Regions from separate parts of the Paenibacillus yonginensis genome, predicted to be linked through region 1. Evidence: riboswitches for the same ligand, from Rfam matches in the RefSeq annotation. Region 1 holds a riboswitch; the other holds the start of a gene.
What was found. Region 1 has a riboswitch for S-adenosylmethionine ahead of metA (homoserine O-acetyltransferase MetA). Riboswitches for the same ligand answer to the same signal wherever they lie in the genome.
Positions count from the first base shown of each region.

Region 2: another riboswitch for S-adenosylmethionine. It lies ahead of AWM70_RS14385 (methionine ABC transporter ATP-binding protein); the one in region 1 lies ahead of metA (homoserine O-acetyltransferase MetA).

Region 1 covers NZ_CP014167.1:640,877-651,063, reverse strand. The annotation lists gene thrS (threonine--tRNA ligase) at 1-1,874, opposite strand, end outside; gene AWM70_RS02895 (putative sporulation protein YtxC) at 2,301-3,170, opposite strand; gene mqnC (cyclic dehypoxanthinyl futalosine synthase) at 3,336-4,472, opposite strand; gene AWM70_RS02885 (trans-sulfuration enzyme family protein) at 4,672-5,859, opposite strand; gene AWM70_RS02880 (aminotransferase class I/II-fold pyridoxal phosphate-dependent enzyme) at 5,862-7,076, opposite strand; gene metA (homoserine O-acetyltransferase MetA) at 7,091-8,026, opposite strand; SAM riboswitch class I at 8,150-8,284, opposite strand; gene corA (magnesium/cobalt transporter CorA) at 8,730-9,665, shown strand; gene AWM70_RS02865 (HRDC domain-containing protein) at 9,781-10,187, opposite strand, start outside.
Region 2 covers NZ_CP014167.1:3,173,509-3,183,695, reverse strand. The annotation lists gene AWM70_RS14415 (putative polysaccharide biosynthesis protein) at 1-410, shown strand, start outside; gene AWM70_RS14410 (DUF2515 family protein) at 595-1,962, opposite strand; gene AWM70_RS14405 (thioredoxin family protein) at 2,080-2,430, shown strand; gene AWM70_RS14400 (COX15/CtaA family protein) at 2,577-3,506, shown strand; gene AWM70_RS14395 (UbiD family decarboxylase) at 3,773-5,554, shown strand; gene AWM70_RS14390 (Cthe_2314 family HEPN domain-containing protein) at 5,633-6,352, shown strand; SAM riboswitch class I at 6,475-6,593, shown strand; gene AWM70_RS14385 (methionine ABC transporter ATP-binding protein) at 6,799-7,857, shown strand; gene AWM70_RS14380 (methionine ABC transporter permease) at 7,860-8,528, shown strand; gene AWM70_RS14375 (MetQ/NlpA family ABC transporter substrate-binding protein) at 8,622-9,482, shown strand; gene AWM70_RS14370 (ABC transporter permease) at 9,721-10,187, shown strand, end outside.

The DNA of each region.
Region 1 (10,187 bases):
CCAATGTCGCCTTCGCCGCGTTTGCGGACAGATACCGAGCCTTCGTTCATTTCGTTCTCGCCGACGATAAACATATAAGGAACTTTCTCCAGCTGGCCTTCCCGAATTTTGTAGCCCAGCTTCTCATTGCGAAGGTCAGCTTCCACGCGGATGCCCGCTTCCTGCAGCTTCTCGGTTACTTCTTTGGCATAAGCCTCGAAAGCGCCGGAAACCGGAATAATCTTGGCTTGTACAGGAGACAACCAGAGCGGCAGGGCGCCGGCAAAGTTCTCAAGCAGGAATGCAGTCATACGCTCCATCGTGGAGATAATGCCGCGGTGAATAACGACCGGACGATGTTTCTGTCCGTCATCGCCCACATATTCCAGTTCAAAGCGCTGCGGCAGCAGGAAGTCGAGCTGGCAGGTCGACAGTGTTTCTTCCTTGCCTAACGCGGTTTTGATTTGGACGTCTAGTTTAGGTCCGTAGAAGGCCGCCTCGCCTTCCGCCTCAAAATAAGGAATGTCAAGCGACTCCACAACCTCACGCAGCATACGCTGTGACATTTCCCACATTTCATCGTCAGGGAAATATTTCTCGGTGTCCGCAGGATCGCGGTAAGACAACCGGAACCGGTATTCCTTAATGCCGAAGTCTTCATAAACACGCTGAATCAGCTGGATTACGCGCGAGAATTCTTCTTTAATCTGGTCCGGACGGCAGAAAATATGCGCATCGTTCAGTGTCATGGAACGGACGCGGTGCAGGCCGGTTAATGCGCCGGACATTTCATAACGGTGCATCAAGCCAAGCTCGCCGATCCGGATCGGCAGGTCGCGATAGCTGTGCATTTCGCTTTTGTACACCATCATGTGATGCGGACAGTTCATCGGACGAAGCACAAAGCTCTCATTATCGAGCTCCATCACCGGGAACATGTCTTCCTGATAATGCTCCCAGTGTCCGGATGTTTTGTACAGATCCACGTTGCCCATTACTGGAGTATAGACATGCTGGTAACCCAAACGCTCCTCCAGGTCCACGATATAACGCTCCAAAGTGCGGCGCAGCTTCGCCCCGTTGGGCAGCCAGATCGGCAAACCTTGGCCAACCAGGTTGGAGAAGGTGAAGATCTTCAGCTCTTTGCCCAGCTTGCGGTGATCGCGTTTCTTCGCTTCTTCAAGCAGGCGCAAATGCTCATCGAGCTCCGCTTTTTTGACAAAAGCAGTCCCGTATACGCGCTGGAGCATTTTGTTGTCGCTGTTCCCGCGCCAGTATGCGCCGGCAACGCTGAGCAGCTTGAACACTTTGATCTTGCCGGTTGATGGAACGTGAGGTCCGCGGCACAGGTCAAAGAACTCGCCTTGATCGTAGATGGACAGCACGCTGTCTTCAGGCAAATCGCGGATCAGCTCCAGCTTGTAAGGATCGCCGAGTTCAGTGAAGATCGCCAGCGCTTCTTCGCGGCTCACTTCGCGGCGGGTAATAGGGAGATTCTCACCAACGATCCGCTCCATTTCCTTCTCGATCTTCTGCAGATCCTCCGGATTCAGGGGATGATCCAGATCCATGTCGTAATAGAAGCCATCTTCAATTACAGGTCCGATCCCAAGTTTGACTTCTTTGTTGCCATAGAGCCGTTTTACGGCTTGGGCCAGCAAATGCGCCGTGCTGTGGCGCATCATTTCCAGACCTTCCTTGGAGTCTAAGGTCACCAGCTCCACCAATGCTCCATCCACGATAGGCGTATTCAGGTCCACCAATTTCCCGTCCAGCTTGCCGCCTACTGCATTCTTGCGCAGACCGCTGCTGATTGAAGCCGCTACATCTTCCAAAGTGCTGCCTTCCGCGTACTCTCTGACAGAGCCGTCAGGCAATTTAATGGATACTGCCATGCTGTTCTCCTCCTGTTTCACTATTCATGGTTATGCCGGAAGCGGAGAACAAATCAAAAAACACCCGCCCCCGGAAAGGGACGAGTGTTATACCCGTGGTTCCACCCTAATTCAGCCTGAGCTTTAAATCATAGCAGCGAACCGCCGCTCATGCTTATAAAGTCAGAGCCCTTCATTAAGCCATTCATAACGGGAATGGTTCCGGCAATTCCTACTCATCTGCAAAGCTCCCCAAAGGGAACTCTCCGGTTCAGAATTGCAGCTCCAAAGGGGTAAACCAAATCGGATGTCCGGAGGAAATTGCAGCCTGTTGTTTCCTCTCTCTGTACGGCTCCTGGACATTTGGTCCATGTCTTTGTCTTCGCTGTTCCTTTTGAATTTCTGCAAGTATTATAAGCTTTATTTCCAAGGCTCGTCAAGCCTTTGTCAGTCGCTGCAAAGCTGTGCACGCTCCCCAAATATTTCCTGAATAGTCGCAATCATCCGAAGCTCAGGCTCCCGCGTATGGATCATAATGCGGGCCGGAGATAAGGAAATCAGGGAGCTGACCACTGCATCCTCCATTTGAAGCTCCAGATCGGCCATCTTGATCGTGATCCCATCGTCATAAGGAAGCGGTCCAAGCGGATGCATTTGATCATCCAGCAGTTCAAACTCCATGCCTTCGACATGTTTCAGATGAATCAGCGGGATACGGATATCCTGAAACTGGACAAAATATTTAAGCAAACCAATAAACTCCTCATACTGCTTGTCCAGCACATATTCGTCCACCGCCAAATCCAATGCGTCCTTTAGCTCATCCAGATAAGCAGGCATGCGGAACGACAGCCAGCCGTCAACATCCACCGTTCCCGTGGAAACCAGTCCATCAAGAATGGCGGTGTAAATTTCCGCTACTCTTCGTTCCCTTCCCTTCATATGCACTTCATATTCGGATAATCCGTCCAAAATTTGGATGGCCATGCTTACGATCTCCGGAATATCTTCATGTTTATGTAGGGAGTAATATTTGCCCAAAAGCTTGCGGAGCAATACCGGTTCCTTGTCCCGTAAAACATGTTCCGTCATCCATTCGGCCGCTTTGGCTTTTAAACCTTTTATCGTCCGCGCCGGGATTGCCGCTTGATCACTGATACATTCAACCGTAATCCTGTGGTGTGCATAACAATACCGGAAACGGACGGCATTGCTGCGTCCATGACTCAATTTTTCGCCTTCTGCCTCAAACAGGGTGCATAACTGTTCGGCGGTACGGCGGGAATCAACCGATGTTGTAAGGTTAAACAGCTGCATCTTATCGCCCCTTCCTCGAGTCCTCCAAACAAGTATATGGTGACCAGGGAGCATGTATACGAAGATGGAGCATGTAATGGATGGAAGCTTGAGGGGATACAGCAAAAGGCCCCCGCAAGCGGGAGCCTTCCTAAGTCGATTTAATTCAAATGGATCAAGAATGAATTAGTTCTGCATAATAAAGTCGTTCTCAACCTTGGCGTTCACGTCATCAAAGACACGCAAAATTTCATATCGCGTATTCCGCTGGGCTGGAATTTTGCCGGCCTGCCGGATAATATCCAGCGTAGACGAAATATTAACTTTATGAGTAGCTCCCGCGGAAGAAACCACGTTTTCTTCGATCATGGTGCTGCCGAAATCATCGCAGCCGTACTGCAGGGAAAGCTTGCCGATCTCCGGTCCCATCGTTACCCAGGAGGACTGAAAGTGTTTGATGTTATCCAGCACGATCCGGCTGATCGCCACGGTCTTCAAATATTCTTCCGGCGTTTGGCGTTCCAGCTTTAGGTTGGTATTATCCGGCTGGAAGGTCCAAGGAATGAAAGCCAGAAATCCTTCGGATTTGTAGCCGTTCTGAATGCATTCATCTTGAGCATCGCGGACACGCATCAAATGAAGCGCCCGTTCCTCCATCGTTTCACCGAGACCGATGACCATGGTGGCCGTCGTGTTCATGCCGATCTTGTGAGCGGTCTTCATGACGTCCATCCAGTCCGTCCAGGAACCCTTCAAGCGGCTGATCTTCCGCCGGGTCCGGTCGTCCAGAATTTCGGCTCCGCCGCCAGGGAGAGAGTCCAGCCCGGCTTCATGAATCTGACGGATCACTTCTTCCAGAGACAAGCCGTCAGATACGACCTTCATCTTCTGAATTTCCGCCGGAGAGAACGAGTGCATCGTAATATCCGGGAATCTTTTCTTAATATTGCGAAGCAGATCCGTATAATAGCTGAACGGCAGGTTCGGGTTGGTGCCGCCCTGCATCAGAATTTCCGTACCGCCTACGTCAATGGTTTCCTGTATCTTCTGAAAAATCGTTTCGTCCGACAGCACATATCCTTCCTCGGATCCCGGTCTGCGATAGAAGGCGCAGAAACGGCAGTACACGTCGCAAACGTTGGTATAGTTGACGTTACGACCGATAACAAATGTCGTAATCTTCTCAGGGTAACGTCTTTCCATCAAAATGTTGGCCGTATGGCCCATTTTCTCAATCTCGTTAGACTCAAACAAAGCGGTCGCTTCCTCAAGCGTTACACGTTCCCCGCGCAAAGCTTTATCCAGGATAAAATCAATAGCCACTTTGAAGCAGCCCCCTTCCATATCATAAACTTTCAAGCGTTCTGGATCGTCACTCGGGGCGTTCCTTTCTTTCATCCTAACATACTAGCCCAAAGAAAAGAAGCACCCGGGGAGCCGGATGCGGGAAAATTGTGAAAAAAGTCTCATTCAGTTCGCATATTTAAAAATTGACTTATTATTTTACGAATTTGGGAACAAGTTATTGTTCGAGCGCCTGTTCCAGATCGACAATCAGATCTTCGATATCTTCAAGTCCGACCGAGAAACGCAGCAGCCCGTCGGTAATGCCGCGCTCAAGCCGAACTTCAGGCGGCATCGAGGCATGGGACATCATGGCCGGATAAGAAAGAATGCTCTCCACCGCCCCAAGACTTACAGCGACAATAGGCAGCTTGACGGCGTTCAGCACCTGCTTGGCCCGTTCGCCGGAGCCTACGTCAAAGGAAATCACCGCTCCATAGCCGGTGGACTGGCGATTCTGAATGTCATGACCCGGATGATTATCGAGACCCGGATAATACACGGCGGCAATATCCTTGCGGCCGCTTAACCAAGCTGCCAGTCTGCGGGCGCTGAGCTCGCTGTGCGCCATCCGTGCGGACAACGTTTTCATCCCACGCATCAGCAGCCAGGAATCCTGAACGCCAAGCACGGTACCCAGCCCATTCTGCAGATACTTCAGCTGCCGTCCCAGCGTTTCATTAGCCGTTACAGCCAGACCGGCCAGCACATCGCTGTGCCCGCCGAGGAATTTGGTCGCGCTATGGAGCACGATATCCACGCCAAGCTCAATCGGGCGCTGGTAATACGGCGTCATAAAAGTGTTGTCCACCATGCTGATCAAGCCCTGTTCCCTGGACCAGGCTGCGAGAGCTGAGATATCCGTGACTTTGAGCGTCGGGTTGGACGGCGTTTCGATATAAATGCCTTTGGTGTTCGGGCGCAGCGCCGCTTTTACCGCTTCAACGTTTGTCATATCCACGAAAGTCGCTTCCAGCCCGAACCGGTTTAGAATACCCGTCAGCAGACGATAGGTTCCCCCGTAAACATCTTCGGTAACGATCAGGTGGTCGCCGGACGAGAACAGCATAAAGGTCGCGGAAATCGCTGCCATGCCGCTCGGAAAAGCGTACCCGTTTGTACCGCCTTCGAGAAGCGCGATGTAATCTTCGAGCGCCTGCCGGGTAGGATTGCCTGACCGGGTGTAATCATGCAGGGGAGGGTTAAAGACATCCGTATGATGAAATGTTGAGGCCTGATAAAGCGGAACGCTGGAAGCGCCTGTAGCGGCATCCACTTCGGAGCCGAAATGAAGCAGCCGTGTGTCAAAGCTCAGCTTCTTCTCCTGCTGTTTCCCTGTGACTTGTTTCCCCTCTTCATGACTCATGTTCAGCGTACTCCTTCCACTTCCGCGCGGGCCGCTTCAAGCGCCTGCGACAGATCGTCAATCAAATCGTCCGGATGCTCGATCCCTACGGAGAAACGCAGCAATCTCTCGTCGACGCCGACCGCTTCCCGGATTTCAAGCGGGATATCGGCATGGGTTTGCACCGCTGGATAAGTCAGCAGCGATTCTACGCCGCCGAGGCTTTCTGCGAAAGCAATCAGCTTCAAGTGGCGTAGAATCGGCTCTACATAACGGGCATCTGTCACTTTGAACGAGAAAATGCCTGTATTCCCGGAAGACTGTCGGTTCTGGGTTTCATACCCTGGATGTGCCGGAAGCCCAGGGTAATAGACCTCAGCGATTTGCGGATGCGTGCTCAGGAAAGTAGCGATCGCTGTGGCATTGCTTTGGTGCCGCTCCATCCGCAGCGCCAGCGTCTTCATGCCGCGCATGAGCTGGTAACTGTCATTTGGGCTTAGTACCGCACCGATCGAGTTGTGCAGGAAGGCGACTTCTTCAGACAGCTTTTGGCCTTTAGTGACAATCAATCCGGCCAGCACATCGTTATGTCCGCCCAAATATTTGGTGGCGCTGTGCACCACGATGTCTGCTCCCAGTTCGATTGGACGCTGGTAATACGGCGTCAGCAGCGTATTATCCACAATCGTCAGCAGTCCGTGCTGGCGGCCCCATGCGGAGACGGCGGCGATATCCGTTACCATCATCAGCGGGTTGGTAGGAGTCTCGATGAATACGGCTTTGGTCTCTGGACGGCGGGAGGATTCCAGCGCATCCAGGTCATTGGTATCCACGTAAGTTGCGGTTATGCCGTAGCGGGACAATATTTTCTCAAACAGCCGGTAAGTACCGCCATATAAATCCAGAGAGACGATCAGATGATCGCCGGAGCTGAACAGCATAAACAAGGTCTGCAGGGCGGCCATGCCTGAGCTGCAGGCAAAACCGGCATCGCCGGATTCCAGCTCGGCGGCCGCCTTTTCCAGAACAGCCCGGGTGGGATTTTTGGTACGGGTATAATCAAAGCCTGTGCTCTGGCCAAGCCGCGGATGACGGTAAGCCGTGGCCTGGTAGATCGGGTAGGTAACGGCACCGGTTACCGGCTCCTCCATGGAACCGATTTGGGCCAGTCTGCTTTCTATGCGAAGTTTCTCGCCTTTTTGGTTATCTGCCTTGTGATCTGCGTTATGTTCTGCCATGTCTGCTCTTCCTCCTAAATATGATATTCGTAACTGACCGCTGAATCGATATCGTAAGGCGTTTCCTGGTACACATAGTAATTCAGCCAATTGGCAAACAATAAGTTGGCATGGGCCCGCCAGGTGGATCTTGGCGTTTGGGCCGGATCGTCCTTCGGAAAATAATTGACCGGCAGCGCCACATCCAAACCTTTAGCCGCATCACGGTCATATTCCCACTTCAGGGACAATGGATCGTATTCCGGATGACCGGTGACAAAAATTTGTTTCCCGTCATAAGTCGAAGCAATGTAAACCCCGGCTTCGTCCGATTCGGCAAGAACATCCAGGCCGTCGACCTTCTCGATATCCGCTTTAAGCACTTCGGTGTGGCGGGAATGCGGAACGAGGAACTGTTCATCGAAGCCGCGCAGCAGCTTGGTATTCGGAACGTTGATGTGGTGGGCGAATACGCCAAAACATTTTTGCGAAAGCGAAACTTTAGGCACACCGAAATGATGGAACAATCCGGCTTGGGCAGCCCAGCAAATATGCATCGTGGAGGTCACATGCGTCTCCGTCCAGTCGAAGATCTCCTGGATTTCGCTCCAATAGGTCACGTCCTCGAATTCCAGTTGTTCTACCGGCGCTCCGGTAATGATCATGCCGTCGAAACGGAGATGGCGAATTTCGCTGAACGTCTTATAGAACTGCTTCAAATGCTCGGCTGAAGTGTTCTTCGAAGTATGCGAGCTTGGATGAAGCAAAGTAAATTCTACTTGAAGCGGCGTATTGGCTAGCAGTCTGAGCAGCTGCTCTTCCGTCGTTTCTTTGGTCGGCATCAGATTCAGAATGGCCACCCGCAGCGGACGGATGTCCTGATGATAAGCCTGGCTTTCATCCATAATGAAAATGTTTTCGTTCGCCAGCACTTCTTTGGCCGGCAAAGAGTCGGGAACCTTGATTGGCATAGATCTTCACTCCTCTGCAGTCTTTGAGCGGCAATCTTATGGTAGAAAGACGAACGCGTATAACAAAAATGACCTTCCTCGCAAAATCGAGAAAGGTCATATCATGTCATGGTGTATGCGCCTCTCTCATCTCTCAGAGACCTTAGAAAGCCCCGTACCATACGGGTTCCTAAAGTTCCGCAAGAATTAGCACCGTGCGATCGCTCGCCGGTTGCCGGGTTTCATCGGGCCAGTCCCTCCACCTACTCTTGATAAGATTTCGCCTTATTTAATTAGTTGTCGTGCTTCAGGTATTCGTTCATGAAAATGTAACATGACTATGCCCTTACTGTATAGCATCGGCCGCCTTTCGTCAAGCAAATAATAAGCCGTGAAGACTAATAAACACGGCACCTTTCGGCATTGTCCGCCATATGCTGACCTGTAGCACAAGCACTTATGATTTCGCTTGAAAATTTTCATAACCCGGCGTTATACTAGACAAGTGCTACAAGTCTGGATTGAAGAAGAGGTGAACCGGTAATGGAAGGCGACTCTAGTCCGCAGAGCAAATCCCCAAGGGCAACATACAACCGCACAGGATTCATTCGGCAGAATGCTCACGGAAGTAGGGGGTTCTTTCGTTTACCGGCATTTTATTCGTGCTGTTTAAAATAGCCGAATGCTGATGTCTCCTGTGTTGAACAACAAAGGAGTGAATCAGATGAAAATCCGTCATGTCAATGCCGGCGTCTTCACCACGGTCGAGAACCTGGAGGATACGCTGACTGCACCGGCCGAAGGCTTTTACTGGATTGATGCGGATACTGAAGATCTGGAGCTGCTTCAGCCTGTATTTGGACTGCATGATCTGGCAGTTGAGGACTGTCTCAGCGAAGAGGAGCAGCGGCCGAAGATTGAAATCTATGAAAGCCATTATTTTATTGTCGTAAACAGCATTCGTTTTGATGATGAGGAAATTTTCCTGCGTGCCCTGAATGTCTTTCTGGGCCGGCATTTCATTATTACGGTTACCAAACAAAAGCTAAATGAGCTGCGAGCCATTAAACCTATATTATGGGAGCAGGAGGTCAGCGAGCCGGACCGTTTCCTGTATCTGCTTATCGACCTTGTGGTGGATAACTATTTCCTGGTCGGCGACCGGATCGAGGACAAAATCGAGAAGCTGGAAGAAGACATTCTCGTTCACACGAAACGTTCCCATTTGAATGAAATTATCGGGCTGCGAAGCGAAATTCTGTGGCTGAAGAAAATGCTTGGGCCGCAGAAGGAAGTAATCAACGTCCTGAATAAAAAAGACCTGCGTCTGATCGACGATCAGCTGCAGAAATATTTTAGCGATATTTATGAAAATGCGGTCAAAATCTCTGAGAACTTTGATACGTTCCGAGAGCTGATGGGCAACTTGCGAGAAGCTTATCAGTCCAGTATCGCCAACCGGGCGAATGAAATCATGCGTGTATTTACAGCCATAACCACAATCTTTATACCGCTGACCCTCATTACGGGCATTTACGGAATGAACTTTGATAATATGCCGGAAGTGCATACGCAATATGGGTATTTCATTGTGCTCGGCATCATGCTCACTTTAGGCCTCGGCATGTTCTATCTGTTCCGGAAGAAAGATTGGATTTGAAAGCTTCAAACTGCCTATAGGATTAAGTCAAGGGCGAAGTCAGACCCCGGAATTCCGGCGGCGGGACTTCGCCTTTATCATTTCCTTGGAGAGGAGCAGGACCTTGTCCGTCCGCTTACGCGCTTTGCGGTTTGCCTGCCGCTTCTCCTTTGGCTGCTCTCCGGTAACGCAAGCGGATCAGCCGCAGCCATTCATAACGCCGTTCAAGCTCCCCATTCCCCGATTGAACCGTATCCGCGCCATATACCTTCTGCATGACCGGCTTCAGCAGCACATCGCCCAGCTCCAGATAAGCGTTCCAGATCGCCGTCTGTTCCTCCTGGGCCAGCCCGGTTAATTCCTGCTCCACCAGCGCTTCGGTATCATAACCCTCTTTCTCCAGCTGCTCGAGCTGTTCAATCGCTTCCCGCCTGGACAACCCGGCTGCCTCCTGAATCTGCTCGAGATTCCGCCCCTCCCGGATCGCTGCCAGCAGCTGTCTGCGGAGACTTGACCGTTCGATTTCCGCTTTAAACCGGGTTT
Region 2 (10,187 bases), 2.5 Mb from region 1:
GCTTTGCGCTGGCGCCGGTATTCGGCATTTACGGAATCGTGGCCGGAACGGGCATTTGTTTCCTGGTCATCACACTGCTCAACATTCGTTCCCTGAAGCAAATCGTTCCGTTCTCGATCCTCGGCAAACGCTGGACAGGCTTCCTTGTTACCGTGGTCGTGCTGGCTGCTGTCGGTTACGGATTGAATGAAGCCGGGATTCAGCTGGTTCATGTGATGCCTCATCGGGTCGCTTTCTTTATTACCTGCTGCCTTGTAGGCGGCGTAACCGTTGCGCTTTATCCGGTCATGCTGATTCTGCTGCGCGTCATCCGGCGCGAAGAGCTGGACAGCTATCCAAATGCGATCCGCCGGCTGCTGCGGCCGCTGATGCGGTTTGCTCCGGCTTCCGGCAAACGTTCGGAGGGATAAGTCCGGCCTAGATATTGGACAGGTCCGGCAGACTAAAGACTTTAGAGAGCGGGTACCGGACGTTCCAGTTTCTGCATACCCCTAAAAGGCGTACATTCACCCTATCGGTGTTTGTACGCCTTTTTAATTTGCAGGCACTCTCACACTCTCACAGCTTCCAGCCATGCAGGATTAAAGAAGGGGGTTATGGAGTTCCTGTCTCCCTCGTTTCCTGTCCTTTCCCGTTCCATTTCCGCGCTCCGGCAGCGGCATCATGGACGTAAGCGCGTTTCAGGATATCCATCCGGTGGCCGGCGGTAATTTCGCACAACAGCGGGTAATCGGGGATGCTGATGTCGCCAATGGCCGTGTCGTCCTGAAACCAGTCCTCTCTGGAGATTGGCTCATAAGGGGTGTCTTCAAAGCAGTCCATAAGAGGCGGGGAATAGATTAGCGTTCCGTCCGGCCGAAAGCGGTTCTGCAGCAGCTCTGAACCTTGTCTGGGCAATGCTTTGATTTCTCCTGCGCAAGGGGAGAACAGGCCCGGCCAGTAATCGGCCCGTGAGCCGGTATGGGGAGTAGAACTGGCAAACTGCTCAGCCCCCTGCTGAACCTGGGGTAAACCAAATAAAACGGCATATAGATGTTTGCCCAATTGAATCCGGGCGTTTAAACCGGCAAAATGACTCATGATCCGGCCGCCCAGCCGCGGCTCTCCTCTTTCATTGTCTTCCGCCGGCTTGAACGGGAACACCACTTGATTGACTCCGCTCAAGCCGCCGAGCAGGAAAGGCATCTTGTGCATGACCGTCTGCTGGAAGAAAGGATGCTTGACAACCCTCTTCTCAATATAATTCTGTTCATTGATTATGAGCCCGACGGCCAGCAGGCTGCTGGACCGGCTGAGCCAGAAATACTCCCAGAAAGGCTGCATGAAGCGGGACACATGAAACCGGGGGAGCAGGTGAAAGAGGCTTTTGCCAAGCCGTTTGCTGTGGGCATAGAGCAGAAGCTGGGGATAGGCATCCTGAAAAATAAGCGCATTGCTCCGTTCCAGAAACCGGTAAGTGCGGTAAACGTCCGTCTCGCTGAGCAGCAGATCTGCCTGTCCACCTTTCAAATCACTCATGTTCCAGCCGGCATTGCGGGAGACCATATGAGCGAGAAAGGACCAGTGAAGCTCGGGGAAATCGTTGTAGAGCTTGAGATAGGCCGCGGTCCGGGTCACATTGTTGCGGTTATCCCGCCGGAGGGCCAAATCGATGTCGGCCAGCGCTTCCTGTTCTTCCGAACAGAGGTGCACATAATCCTTGTAGGGTTGATGCAGATATTTCTGTTCCTGACGGCCATGCTGACCGCCTCTTTTCAGCTGTTCCTCCAGGGCGGAACGAACAAAGTCGGCCGCTGTTTCATTCCAATCGAGCTCCCGTTTGGCCAGCAGCAGCCGGCTGGAGCCTGCCAGGTCGGACGCTTTGCTGGATGCCGAATGCCAGATCGCTTTAGGCAGGGACAGCAGGATCCCTCTCCAAATTTCCCAGGGTTTCTCTTCCCCGTATTCTTCCGAATGTCTCACGTACTGCCCTTCTTTCCGCAAATTCTCTAATAGTTTCATTATGGCCAAACGATTTGACTTCCACTCCAAGGTTTGTTCTACTTAGAGAAAAAAGAACTTCAGGGAAGGATGATATACATGCTTAAAGTGGCAACAGCAGAGCAATTCCATGAATTAATCGGTTCGGAAGGGCTTACGGTGGCGGTCTATAAAGCCGATTGGTGCGGAGACTGCAAATTTATTGATCCGTTTATGCCCGAGGTAGAACAGGAGTACGCGAACCGCCTCAAGCTGATTCAGGTAGATGTGGACGAGCTGGAGGAGATCAGCCGCGAGCAGAATATTTTGGGCATCCCGAGCTTTATTGCCTATTCGGGTGGCAAGGAATTAATCCGCTTCGTTAACAAGCTGCGGAAATCCCGGGCGGAGATTGAGGATTTCCTGAATAAAGCCGCAGCTGTGCATGAGACGCTCAAAACTCAAGCATAAATGTCACAGTGGATAGGCCAAATCGGCTGAAATTGGACAGTGTTGAACATTTTGTCACAAGTCACCTGTGATATGGGCTTTGCCATCCGGTATAATGAAACATGGATTGGCAAAGCTTTTTAATAAAATATAATGCAGGTGATAGAATGACAACCAAACAGTTGAAATGGCTGGCTTACGCGGCCACGTTATTCGTATTCCTGGCTACCTTTGGCGGCGGCGTCGTCACCAAAACGGAGTCCGGACTCGGCTGCGGCAGCCAGTTTCCGCTGTGCAACGGCAAATTTGTGCCCGCGCATACGCTTGCGTCGATTATTGAATATTCTCACCGCGGGGTGAGCGGCCTGGCCGGGATTTTGGCGCTTGCCGCTTTTGTGGCCTTTATGATTTGGCGCAGAAACCGCCTGGACCTTCGTATTTATGCTTTTCTGGCTTTATTGTTTGTTATTATCCAAGCGGCCATGGGCGCTTTGGCGGTTGTGTTTACGCAATCCGCACCGATTATGGCGCTTCATCTCGGTTTCGCCCTGATCTCGTTCGCAAGCTCCGTGATGCTGTCGCTGGGCATCCGGGAGCAGGACAAGCAGGAAGGGATGGTTCCTGCGGAACCTCCGCGCAAAGTAGCCAAAGGACTGCGCAATTTGAGCATTTTTACAGCGATTTATACCTATCTGGTGGTTTACACCGGAGCCTACGTAACCCATACCGACTCTGCCGGAGCGTGTTATGGTTTCCCGCTCTGCAACGGCAAGCTGGTTCCGCCGCTCGCCGGCGGGGAAGGCATTCAGTTCATGCACCGCGCAGCGGCGTTTCTGCTGTTTGTCGTCATCGCGGTTCTGGCCCATTTTGCTTACCGGAACAAGTCGGGCAACCGTGAGGTCCGCGGGCTGGGACTTGCCTCCATTATTTTGATCGTTCTGCAAATTTTTGCCGGGATTGCGGTCACTTATACGGTGAATGATTACAACTGGTATCTGTTTACGTCAATCTCTCATATCCTCATCATTGAGGTTCTGTTTGGCCTGCTGTGTTACATGGCTGTCCGCACATCGCTGCTCAGCCGAAACAGCAAGTGAATAAACGGCCAATGATCCGGCCTGATCTGGGAAAGGGCAGGTCCGGTCCGGTTTGGAAGCTGATTGGTACCTGAAGACCCGCCGGGCGTTTTGCCGCCGCCGGGTCTTTTTGTTTTTCAGGGATGACGGCAAGGATAGATGCAGGATTCCGTGCGGAAATATGATATAGTTGGAAGTGATTTGATTAACGGATTTTAGCTGGCAAATCCCGATAATTGGAAGCTCGCATAATTGATATAGACAGCATCTCTTGGGAGGGGAATGGTTTGAGTTATCGAAATTTACGCCAGTGGATTGAGGCGCTCCGCAAGGAAAACGATCTGGCCATTATTGAGGCGCCGGTGGATCCTTATTTGGAGCTGGCTGAAGTTCACCGCAGAGTCATTGAGGAAGGAGGCCCTGCGCTGCTGTTCACGAACGTGAAAGGAACGCCGTTCCCGGTAGCTACCAATTTGTTTGGAACAGAGAAGCGGGTGGACATGGCTTTTGGACCTAAGCCGGAGCAGCTGGCAAACCGCCTGGTTGGGGCGCTGGACAAGCTGATGCCGCCTACGCCAAAGGCGGTCTGGAATGAACGCGGATTAATTTGGGACGCTATCAAGATGGGCTGGGGGACGGTTCCGAAGACGGTATCGAAAGCCGAAGCTCCGATTCTTCAGGTCTGCCGGACGGAGAATCCGCTGGCCGTATTACCCAAAGTAACCAGCTGGCAGGAGGATGGCGGACCGTTTATTACGCTGCCGCTCGTTTACACAGAGAATCCGCTCAAAGCCGGCGATCATAACCTGGGGATGTATCGCATCCAGCTGTATGATGATCAAACCACCGGCATTCATTGGCAGATTCATAAAGGCGGCGGTTTCCATTATCATGAGGCGGAGAAGCTGAACCAGGCCCTCCCGGTGACGATTCTGATCGGAGGTCCGCCAGCCCTGATCGCTTCGGCGATCGCGCCGCTGCCGGAGCATCTGCCGGAGCTGCTGATGACTTCGTTTGTAATGGGCGAACGTCTGCCTATGACAGAGAATCCGCTGGGCGGACACCGTATTCCGGCCGAAGTCGAATTTGCCATCCACGGCTCCGTGCCGCCGCATGAACGCCGTCCGGAAGGACCGTTTGGCGACCATTACGGCTATTATTCGCTGCAGCATGATTTCCCTGTGCTGAACGTTAAACATATGTGGCACCGCAAGGATGCCATCTATCCGGCTACGATTGTCGGCAAACCGCGCCAGGAGGATTATTACCTGGGCGACTTCCTCCAGAAGCTGCTGTCGCCGGCTTTCCCGCTGGTCATGCCTTCTGTGCATACCGTATGGACGTATGGCGAAACGGGACACCATTCGTTGGCTTCGGCGATCGTCAAAGAGCGTTATTCCCGGGAAGCGCTGGTGGCCGGTTTCTCCATTATGGGCCAAGGCCAGCTGTCTTTGACCAAATTCCTGATGCTGACGGACGTGCATTTGGATCTGGCTGATTTCCGCAAGCTGTTGGAAACGGTGCTGGAGCGGTTTAATCCGGCGACCGACCTGTTTATTTTCAACAATACGTCCCATGACACGCTGGACTACACCGGCAAGAGGCTGAATCACGGCAGCAAAGCGATCCTGATCGGCGTCGGCGATCAGCTGCGCGATCTGCCAGCAGATTACAACGAAGGGGACATTGCGGAAATCGACCATATTGCACCTTACCATAAGGGTTGTCTGGTCGTTTCCGGGGCATCCTATGAACAGGAACCAGAGTTGGCCGCCAGGGTGCTTGGCCGTCTGCATGAACGGGGAACCCTGTGGCCGCTGGTCGTGCTGGTGGATGATGCGAAGACGGTTGCTTCCAGCACCAATAAGTTCCTGTGGACCGTATTTACACGTTTTAATCCGGCCACGGACATCTATTCGCAGGCCGAGGTGCGCCAGCATCATCTGGCTTACAGCCTGCCGCTGGTCATTGATGCCCGCATGAAGCCGGGATATCCCGATGAGCTGAATCCGCGCGAGGACATTGTCAAGCTGGTGGACGAGCGTTGGAAAACGTATTTTCCGGGGTAATAAGTTAGGGACCCGCTTCAATCGGGCCAGATTCCATTCTTTAGCGATACGATCCGATCATCCAGAGGAGGGATAAATATGCTGCGTACTTTACTCGGAGAACCTCCGCGCGAGAATGAAGGTCTGATTGCGGAAGCGGTTGATGCCATGGTCAAAACCGTTCAACGGGTGGAGGGTGAAATCAAGCGCAGTCAAGACCCCACCCACGATTACCGGAAGATGGAAATTTGGGTCAGGGGACTGATTTCCTCCATCGATGAGCTGGAGCAAAGCGCCTTTGCAGCCGGTTTCTTCCGGAATAAAGTGAAGACCGATTTCATCGACGACATGGATCCGGTGGAGAAAAGCGATTACGCCAGATACGTTTATTTTTACAAGGACGGCTTTATCCGTTTATTCTCCCTGCTGGATAAGCTCGGCTGCGTGCTGGATGATTTCTTTGAGCTGCATACGGAGAAGGTAAAACCGCATTATTCCTATTTTACCGTGCTTCGGCAGTTCCCATATTTGAAGGTGCATACCGATTTGGGGCAAGAGCTGGACGAGATCAGAGAGGCGTATAAAGAGCCGATATCCGTGCTGCGGAAGCGGAGAAATACGGAGATTCATTTCATGAACATGGAGATGCAGGACGATTTGTGGCAGAGACATCAGACGCTGCATGGCAAAATCGAGCTGGAGGACCTGGACCGGTATATGAAGGATCTTTGGCTGGGTTATGAAATGGCGTGCAAATCGCTGATCGCGGTTTTTTCGTATATCAACCGGCTGTTCGAGGAAAAGCGGGCGAAAAGCTAAGTTTGAAAGCGAGTGGAAGCTGGCTTCCAGAAACAGGCTGAAAATTTTCTTTGACAAAAGATGTGAGACTTACTATACTAAATTCTATCATCAACTCGTAACAAGTGAACCCAATTAAATATTTCTTATCAAGAGAGGCGGAGGGAAAGGCCCGATGAAGCCCAGCAACCGATTCAAATCACGCATTTGGATGTCATGGTGCTAATTCCTCAGAGTGCGTCGGCATTCTGGCAGATGAGAAGGTCTGATCTCTGAAGATTTAGAGAGCCCTGAGCATCTGCTTGGGGCTCTTTTTGATGATAGATTTCATAGAGGGTCCCGGGGCTTCTGCTGCCTTGTGAACAAGGGTTTAGGCAGGCAACGGGCTCAGATTCGTTTGATATCCCGATAAAAATGATAAGTTTAATGGGTCTGGCATTTAGAAGGAAAGGGGGTTCGGGGAATACATGATCGAATTAAAAAATCTGACCAAGGTTTACGGCTCCAAGTCCAGAGCGACCACCGCGTTGTCCGGCTTGAACCTGACCGTGGACAAAGGCGAAATTTTCGGCGTGATCGGCCATTCCGGCGCAGGCAAAAGCACGCTGATCCGCTGCATCAATCTGCTGGAGCGTCCTACGGGCGGCGAAGTCTGGGTCGGGGGGCGCAACCTTACGTCACTGGGAAAAAGAGAGCTGCAGCTGGAACGCCGCCGCATCGGCATGATTTTTCAGCACTTTAACCTGCTGTCTTCGGCTACCGTGTATGACAACATTGCGTTCCCGCTTCGTCTGGCGGGCACAGACCGGACGAAATTGAAAAGCAAGGTGGAGGAGCTGCTGAGTCTGGTCGGCCTTGAGGCGCACAGCGGCAAATACCCTTCCCAGCTGTCGGGCGGTCAGAAGCAAAGGGTCGGCATCGCCCGGGCGCTGGCAAGCGATCCGGACGTGCTGCTGTGCGACGAGGCCACTTCGGCGCTCGATCCGCAGACAACGGATTCGATCTTGAAGCTGCTGCTTGATATTAACCGCAAGCTGGGGCTGACGATCCTGCTGATCACGCATGAAATGCATGTCATTCAAAGCATCTGTGACCGGGTAGCCGTCATTCATGAAGGCGGGATCGTGGAGCAGGGACCGGTGGCCGAGGTATTCCTGAAGCCGAAACATGAGGTCACCAAGGAGTTTATCAGCCGGGATGTAGCCGGCGGAGATGCGCCTGAAGTGCGGATAGCCGGGGCTGCGGCTTCATCCGGTCGGCAGGCGGCCGAGACAGCCGCACTCCCGTATACAGGCGGAGCTGTCTTCCGGATTACCTGCCTGGGCGAGAACACCTACGGCACCGCTTTATCCGAGGTAGTGCTCAGCACCGGCGTTCATTTTGCCATCCTGCAGGGCACGGTTTCCACGATTAAGGAGGTCCCGTACAGCCAGCTGACGGTGAGCTTTACAGGAGCCAAAGAAGCTGTAGAGCTGGCGGTCGCCAAGCTGCGGGAGCGGGATTTTGATGTGGAGGTGCTGGGTTAACGATGTGGGGATTGGACTTTTCGCAAATCGACTGGGATGAAATGAAGCAGGCTTCTTACGATACACTTGCGATGATGGGCTATTCGCTCCTTTTCACGATCGTGATTGGCCTGCCGCTCGGCATCCTTCTGTATATGACGGCACGTTCGAATAACCGGGTAATCAACTCGATATACACCGTAATTTCCTTTATCGTCAATATTTTAAGATCCGTTCCGTTCGTCATTCTGCTGATCTCCTTGCTGCCCTTAACAAAGCTGATCGTAGGAACGACGCTTGGCGTAACGGGAACGATTCCGCCACTGGTGATCGGCGCCGCGCCTTTTTTCGCCAGACTGGTAGAGACCAGCCTGCGCGAGGTGGACCGCGGCGTCATTGAAGCCGCTTATGCGATGGGCGCCTCTACCGGGCAGGTCGTGCGGCGGGTGCTGCTGCCGGAGTCGCTTCCGGGGCTGATTGCCGGGACTACGATCACGGCGGTCACGCTGGTGTCCTACACCGCGATGTCGGGTATGGTGGGCGGAGGCGGCCTGGGCGACCTGGCAATCCGCTTCGGTTATTACCGGTATGAGAAGGAAGTCATGATCATTGCCGTGCTGTTTATGATCGTGCTTGTGCAAATTCTGCAGATGGCCGGTGACCGGCTGGTACGTCATTTTACAAGGAAATAAGGAAATAAGATCCATAAGGAATTAAGGAACCAAACATAGATACAGAGCAATCATCCTTATTCAAAATTTAGGATTCAAATGGAGGGTATTCAGATGAGAAAAATGACTTTGGCTTTACTTACGCTGGTAATGGTGGCCGTCCTTGCCGCCTGCGGCAGCAACAACACCAACAATGCTTCTTCCGGTTCGGACGAATCGGCTGCTCCCCAAAATTCTACGGCAGCTTCTGCTGAGCCTGTGAAGCTGGTTGTAGGCGCAACTGCCGTACCGCATGCCGAAATTCTGGAGCATATCAAACCAGCTTTGGCGGCTGAAGGCATTGACCTTGAGATCAAGGAATTTACGGACTATGTGCTGCCAAACAAAGAGCTGGCCGACAAAACGCTGGACGCCAACTACTTCCAGCACCAGCCTTACCTGGATGACCAGAACAAACAGCTCGGCACCGATCTGGTCGGCGTTGTAGGTGTTCATGTGGAGCCGTTTGGCGCTTATTCCCACAAATATAAAACGGTAGATGAAATCCCTGACGGCGCAACCGTAGCGATTCCGAACGATGCTACCAACGGCGGACGCGCTCTGCTACTGCTGGCCAAAAACGGTTTGATCACGCTTAAGGATGACGCCGGGATTGAAGCAACCAAAAAAGACATTGTCTCAAACCCTAAAAATTTGAAATTCAAAGAGATGGACGCTGCTATGCTGCCTCGTACGCTGGATGAAGTGGATCTGTCCCTGATCAACACGAACTATGCACTGGAAGCAGGTCTTGTTCCAACCAAAGACGCTTTGTTTATTGAAGACAAAGATTCTCCTTACACCAACCTGCTGGTAGCCCGTCCGGACAACAAAGACTCCGACGCGATCCAGAAGCTGGCTCAAGCGCTCACTTCCGACGATGTGAAGAAGTTTATCGAAGATAAATACCAAGGTGCGGTTGTACCGGCGTTTTAAGCTGCTGCTTGCCAAACCATGCAGGTTGCTTCTGCCGGCTCGGCAGAAAAGCAACCAGGCAGTCTGCTCCGATGGGGAGCAGGCTGCTTTTTTTTTGCTGCTGAAGAGGTCCACCCGAAAAATGAACCCCCCAACACGAAATTTGATGCCTTATTCCATTAATTAATTCCAGGTACAATAGAAACATCAATTGGAACCGCTTTCAAATTAGAATTGAGACAGCTTGGAGGTCATAGGGATGGATGTACAACAGTCTGCACAGCCCGCAGCCGTAATACAAACCGAAACACCGCCGAACATGAGGCGAAAATGGCTGAAGAAACTTATTTCACAGAGATATCTTCAAGTAATGGCGCTTCTCGGCATAGCATGGATGATTATTTTCAACTACATTCCGATGTATGGGGTCATCATTGCTTTTAAGGATTATGACATTATAGGCACGATCTCGAGCGCTCCTTGGGTAGGACTCGAGCATTTTAAGGAATTTTTAACGGATGATAATTTCTCTTATGTTATGAAGAACACCTTAGGGATCAGCCTGCTTAAGCTGCTGACGTTCCCGCTGCCGATCATTTTTGCCCTGTTCCTGAACGAGGTGCGTTCGCTGCGGTTCAAGAAAGCGATTCAGACGATTTCCTACCTGCCGCATTTCCTGTCCTGGGTTGTGCTTGGCGGAATTCTGGCTACCTGGCTCGCTGATAC